Regions from separate parts of the Solibacillus isronensis genome, predicted to be linked through region 3. Evidence: riboswitches for the same ligand, from Rfam matches in the RefSeq annotation. Region 3 holds a riboswitch; each other region holds the start of a gene.
What was found. A riboswitch is a leader RNA that binds a small molecule or an ion and turns the genes downstream of it on or off. The one in region 3 is predicted to bind thiamine pyrophosphate.
Positions count from the first base shown of each region.

Region 1 (2,204 bases), on a different contig from region 3:
ATTCCGCTCTATATGGAAACAGGGGGCAACTCGCGCTACGTTACTTCTTTGCCAACAATTTCATTTTTAATGTCTTCCTTAATGGTCGTGAGTACGTTTATTTATATTATCAGTCATGGGAATTTCTTTGGTTTTCGTAAAGCTGAGTTAAGTTATGAAAGAGTCATGTTCGTCCACTTTACAGAAATTATTGTATGTGGTGCTACCCTGTTTATTTTAATTTTCACATTAATCAATGCGTTGTATGTGTATTTTTAAATGGATGGCTACTAACGACATAGGCACACACTGGTAAATTATTGCATATTTTAACTACAATAAAAAAGAGGTGAACTATTGAATCCGAATCAAGATTATACATCAGTGCAACCCCAGTTTACATTCGACCTTAATAAAAACCCGTTGTTCGTTAAAGACCAGCAAAATTTTATTAATGTAATGGGCGTCAACCAGTTAAATACACTGGATAATATATCGCTGCTTGATATTTATTTGAGTGCCAATAATGTGATTGAACCGCACTACCACCAAAATGCGGCGGAACTTGTTTACTGTATTGCGGGGAGTGCGATTGTTTCGATTTTGAATCCGTTTACGAAACAGCTGATGCATTTTCCGATTACCCCCGGTCAAGTAGCGAACGTTCCTCAAGGGTGGTGGCATTACGAAGTCGCTACGCAAAACAACACGCATCTGCTTGCCATTTTTAATGCTCCGACACCGGAAGTCATTTTAGGTTCCGACCTCCTTAAGCTGACACCAGCAAATATTATGGCCCATACGTATGGCATGAACGAAAATTTATGGCAGCAGGCAATTGCTCCTGTCAGACCGAATACTTTCATCGGTCCGCCAAACCCTTGGCAACATGCCCAACCCGGTAATTATGGCGGCGGGTATGAGCAGTAGTTTTTCTCGGTCAAAGGAATCAAATTTAGAAAATGCATTTGCATAATGAAACGGCCGTGTTATGATAATTGTGAAATTAACCTAATATTGGAAGCAGATGATCTGCTCATAAAACTACTAGGGGCGCCTTTTGGCTGAGAAGTACCCTTTGCACCTGATCTAGGTAATACTAGCGTAGGAAAGTAGTGTCGATCCCCTATTTTTATTTTTGTATAGGCTACGATACCACTTTCTTAATTGAAAGTGGTTTTTTTGTTGCAAAAATTATTATAAAGGATGGTAGAAATGAATAAAACGAGAAAACTTACATATTCCGCGATTATCGCAGCGATTACGACGATTCTCAGCAGTTTGGTGTATATCCCATTAGGTTTTGCAAAAATTTTTCCGATTCAGCACTTTGCCAATGTCGTATCGGCGGTACTGCTCGGTCCATGGTATGCGGTATTACAGGCGTTTCTTACATCGACGTTAAGAAATTTGATGGGGACAGGCAGTATCTTTGCCTATCCGGGGAGTATGATTGGCGCACTTCTCGCTGCATTTTTGTTTGCGAAAACGAAGAAGTTGGCGTTTGCAGCTGTAGGTGAAGTGATTGGGACAGGGTTGCTCGGTGCGATGGCTACTTATCCGATTGCGATTTTATTTTTAGGTCAGGAAGCGGCACTGTTCGGTTTTGTCCCGGCATTTATGATGAGTTCGTTTGCGGGTGCGCTTTTAGGCTATGGCTTGCTGAAGATTATGGTGAGAAACAGGGCGTTTGGCGGGATGCTTTATCAGAATGCCGGTTGAGTAGCTGGCGTTGAACGCAAGGGATTTATTATTAGAAGACTTTAAAATATATTAGAAAATGAAGCGCCGGGTATCGACTCATGACACCCGGTACATTTATTAAGCTAAATTGATTTGCCATGACACGCCGTAACGGTCATTTAACCAGCCGAATTTCTTACTGAAACCGTAATCACCGATTGGCATTAGTGGATGGCCGCCTTCAAGCAGTTTTTCATAAAGATGATTGATTTCTTCTTCTGTATCACATGTAATAAAAATAGAAAATGACGGTGTGAAGTCAAACTCATGTTTTAAATTGCTGTCAATGCACATAAATTCCTGACCTTTTATCGAAAAAGTTGCTTGCATAACTTTCCCTTCATCTCCGCCTTCATTTGCTCCATAGCGGACAATACTCGTAATTTCTGCGTCCTCGATAACGGATGTGTAGAAGTTCATTGCTTCTTCTGCAACGCCGCCTTGAAACATTAAAAATGGTTTTGCGCTTTTCATTGTACCCT
Region 1 is NZ_JAMBOC010000002.1:152,647-154,850, forward strand. Features, by position in the region: gene M3166_RS12485 (nucleotidyltransferase) at 1-258, shown strand, start outside; gene M3166_RS12490 (cupin domain-containing protein) at 337-909, shown strand; TPP riboswitch at 1,019-1,107, shown strand; gene thiW (energy coupling factor transporter S component ThiW) at 1,195-1,701, shown strand; gene M3166_RS12500 (VOC family protein) at 1,801-2,196, opposite strand.
Region 1: it holds a riboswitch for thiamine pyrophosphate, as region 3 does, so the genes downstream of both, thiW (energy coupling factor transporter S component ThiW) here and tenA (thiaminase II) in region 3, are expected to answer to the same signal.

Region 2 (2,204 bases), on a different contig from region 3:
GCGCCTGCTTCCGCAAACATACGGCCTGCAATTTCATCTAATTCTTTCGTTGTCACGCCAGGTACTGTCGCAGCTTTCATCGCCTCACGAATTTCAGCACAAATGCGTCCAATTTTTTTAAACGCCTGGATTTCTTCTTGAGTAGTAACAATCATGTGTAACTTCCTTCCTCTTAAACAATGTCTATCCTTAACTATAGCATACTTAAAATCGGTTGTAATTGTTCAAGGATTTTAAAATTTGCCGTTTAATTACTAATTTAGTACAACTTTCTACTATTAATATGAAAAAACTTGCAGCAGGAAAAGTATTCCTCACTGCAAGCTTTGAGTTTTCTATTCGTTATGTTGTTTTTACTTTTTGCAGTAAACGAGGTGCAGATGTGAATAAAACAACTGCGATAATTGCCGTAAGTATAGTAGCAGGTACCATATAAGTACTGTTGTAGATAATTGAATAGGCCCATACATTATCATCGCCTGCATATTCTTTAAAGAACACGACACCTGCAAGCAAGTGCGATACAAATCTTAAAGCACCACCTATAAGTGCCCCAATGACGATATAAAATGCCATTTTCACTTTATTGAGCGATTGTGCAGCCTCTAATAACGGCTTTCTTACAATTGCCGCTAACCCTACTACTGTAAATGCAAGGCCGTAATCTAAAATAGCCTGAAGCCAGTGTACAATGTATGCACCGAACATCATTTGCATCACGCCGATCAGCAAGCCTGTTGCAAGTCCTGCTGTTAATCCCCAACGAATGGCCATTAACATGATCGGTACCATAACAAAGCTGATTGACCCGCCTTGTGCCCACATTTTAAATGATACTTGATCCAACACAAGTCCGATGGCAGCAAATATCGCTATCTCCACCATCATCAATAATTTCTTTCTGTCCATAACAATGCCCCTTTCTTTTATCCGATGTAACAAAAGTGAAGAGGGATAGAATGGAACTTTTACTTCTTCTAGGTATTTAGAAAAAGTAAAAAACGATAATCAGGACAAAAGCCTGACTATCGTTTGAACAGTCGGATTCTATCCACATCCCTACGCAAGTGCTAACTTACAGGTTCAAAGAGTCAGTGCAATCCCGTGCACAATCTCAGCCGACTTTCTCGGCACCCCTTGTGGTACATCTAATTTTTATTGTTTGAACATGCTCATTGTAACGAATATTTTTACAACTTTCAACAGCTATTATTTTGAAACGTAATAGAATTACATATACTAGATACGAAGGAGTGATAAATAATGGATCAATCGAAAGGTTTAAGTGCACTGAGCTATTTGAGCTTTTATTTTGCACCGTTTATTTTACCGTTAATTATATTTATTGTTACGAAAGATGATGCCGTTAAAGGCCATTCTAAAAAAGCTTTTATTACCCAACTCATACCGATACTGTTAGGGATTTTTTATATGATTTACTTTTTCACTTCCGTTCTTTCCTGGAATGACACTTTGACCTTGAGCATTCAGGACTTTTTTATTAGTTCGCATTTTATCGGATTTATTTTTTTAGTTGTTATTACGTTTATCCTGGCGATATGGAATTTAGCTCAAGCGATTAAAGTTTTACGTTAATGTTTATGAACGCTCCATCTTTGGGTATATTTTTTATACGAAATGTATTCGTTAAGGAGTGTTTACTAATGAAATTAAAAAAACTCATTAAAACAGCAATTAAATATGGACCAATCGTGTATCCGATCATTAAAAAAATGATGGACAACAAAAAAACTACACCCCAACCAGCAACTTCACGACGAACTCCAAAACGTTGACGCAAAAAACACATTTCCCACTTTAACTGGAGGGAAATGTGTTTTTTTTCTTACTTAATAATAATCTCAGTTTTACTGTAGCCTTCTTTTAGCTTTTGTACTTGCAAAATAGCTGGCATTGCTGCTTTTAATTCGGCCACATGGGAAATGACGCCGATTAAGCGCCCTGTTTGCTGAAGATCGATTAATATATCGATCGCTCTTCTTAACGCTTCCTCATCCAAAGTACCGAATCCTTCATCAATAAACATCGTATCGATATGCACACTTCCTTGAACACTTTGAATAACATCGGCCATTCCTAAAGCTAATGAAAGTGAGGCATTGAATTTTTCACCACCGGACAGTGTTTTTACATCCCGCGTTTGCCCTGTATGACTGTCATATACATCGATGCTGAGTCCGCTT
Region 2 is NZ_JAMBOC010000004.1:45,087-47,290, forward strand. Features, by position in the region: gene map (type I methionyl aminopeptidase) at 1-155, opposite strand, end outside; gene thiT (energy-coupled thiamine transporter ThiT) at 343-909, opposite strand; TPP riboswitch at 1,040-1,148, opposite strand; gene M3166_RS15180 (DUF4870 domain-containing protein) at 1,264-1,596, shown strand; gene M3166_RS19405 (hypothetical protein) at 1,665-1,796, shown strand; gene M3166_RS15185 (AAA family ATPase) at 1,847-2,204, opposite strand, start outside.
Region 2: it holds a riboswitch for thiamine pyrophosphate, as region 3 does, so the genes downstream of both, thiT (energy-coupled thiamine transporter ThiT) here and tenA (thiaminase II) in region 3, are expected to answer to the same signal.

Region 3 (2,204 bases):
CCGAAGAAGCGTTTGCTCGTCAAGAATATAAACAGATGATTGTTGATAGTACTGCAGAAGATATTGTATACAGCAATTTATTTACAGGAATCCACGGGAATTATTTGAAAGGTTCTATCATGAACGCGGGGATGGACCCGAGTAATTTAAAAGAAAGTAATCCTTCAGCAATGAACTTTAATGATAATACCGCAAAAGCCTGGAAAGATATTTGGGGCAGCGGGCAAGGAATTGGCGCGATTAAAGAGATTACTTCCACAAAACAATATGTCGATAAACTGGCCGAGGAATATGCTCAGGCTTATCAGGAACTGACTGGTAAAAGATCTGCAGTAACCCATTTACAATAGATGTCAGCGCATCATTAGTAACAAAATTTCTACTAACGATGCGCTATTTTGTGAATTTGTTATTGAACTATTAATTTCGTAATTTTGTGAATTCACTTGCCCGGTTCGAATTAATTTGTTACACTCGGGGTAATTAAATGCATTTGCGGGGGGACACATCAGTGTTGAGAAGGTTAAAACCTGACCCTTAGAACCTGGCCGTTAATACGGACGTAGGGAGCAAAGTACACGCTATACATATGTACTTACTTTGGCTCCGCGTATCTTTTACGTGGAGTCTTTCTTTTGCAAATACACAAGCATTTGATTTGCGGGGGGACACAGCAGTGTTGAGAAGGTTAAAACCTGACCCTTGGAACCTGGCCGTTAATACGGACGTAGGGAGCAATGAAAAGTGGTACGTACACTTTTTGGGGACGTCTCTCTATATTGAGGCGTCTTTTTTGTGCTTCCGCCAACAAAAAGGAGGAGTAACAATGGGATTTTGTGAAAAGGTAAGGAAAGAAACGGATTTTTATTGGGAGGCTAGCTTCTATCATCCTTTTGTACAAGGGATTGCAGATGGGAGTTTACCGCTTGAAAAGTTTAAGTTTTATATGCTGCAGGATGCATATTATTTAAAACATTATACGAAAGTTCTTGCTCTTGCAGCTGCAAAAGCGACTACGGATGACGATGTTCAATATTTTCTGCAAACAGCAAAATTTATTCATGACGCAGAGCTGGAGTTACACCGTACAACGTTTAAAGAATTAGGTGTGACAGCGGATGATTTGGAACAATTCGAACCGGCTCCAGCAGCCTATAACTATGTAAGCCATATGTATAATGCAGTGCATAACGGAGATGTAGCAGAAGCATTTGCGGCAATCCTGCCATGCCCATGGCTGTATCAGGAGATTGGGCAAAGGTTAAAAGATGCATGCCCGAATGTCCCTCTTTATGAACAGTGGATTGCATTATATGCTTCCGAGGAGATGCTTCAAAATATTGAAGTACAAAAATCGATGCTGGATCGATATGCGGAAGAACAACCTGCAAAGCTAAAAGTATTGCAGGAGCATTTTAAGAAAAGCTGTTATTACGAATGGATGTTCTGGGAGATGCCTTGGACAAAGCAAAGCTGGGAACAAGGGGTGTATATAAATGAGTCTGCAAGTAATTCATAAAAATCAACCGTTAGTACATTGCATTACAAATTATGTCGTCGCAAACTTTACAGCGAATGGTTTGCTGGCGGTGGGTGCTTCACCAGTAATGGCGGATGCAATAGAAGAAGTGGGGGAAATGGCTGCCCAGGCCAATGCTTTGCTTTTAAATATGGGCACTTTGAATGAACGGACAATAGAGTCGATGAAGAAAGCAGGACTTAGCGCAAACATGCATAATACTCCGCTTGTTTTTGATCCAGTAGGTGTAGGGGCAACGAAGTTTCGAGCGGAGACAGCACAACAATTGCTCGACCTTTTAAAGATTAATGTAATCCGTTGCAATATTGGAGAAATGGCGGCTCTGGCGGGAGTAAATTGGGCGTCTAAAGGTGTGGATAGTGGCAAAGGAGATATCGATGTTGCAGTGACTGCCAAAAAGTTGGCTAATAACTATCAATGTATTGTGATCGTAACAGGAGAACAAGATGTTATTACTGATGGGATAAGAGTGGAATTTGTAGAGGGTGGTCATGAAAAGGTGACAAAAATGACGGGGAGTGGCTGCTTGCTTAGTGCCTTTTGTGCAGCGGTGCTTGCAAACAGTAAAGAACCGTTTGATGACTTACTAACGCTACTGAATGAATATAAACAGGTAAGTGCCAATTCTGTTGCAGCTATAGGAAATTTCCACACAAATTTCTTG
Region 3 is NZ_JAMBOC010000001.1:237,163-239,366, forward strand. Features, by position in the region: gene M3166_RS01130 (NAD(P)H-dependent flavin oxidoreductase) at 1-350, shown strand, start outside; TPP riboswitch at 488-586, shown strand; TPP riboswitch at 653-751, shown strand; gene tenA (thiaminase II) at 827-1,519, shown strand; gene thiM (hydroxyethylthiazole kinase) at 1,497-2,204, shown strand, end outside.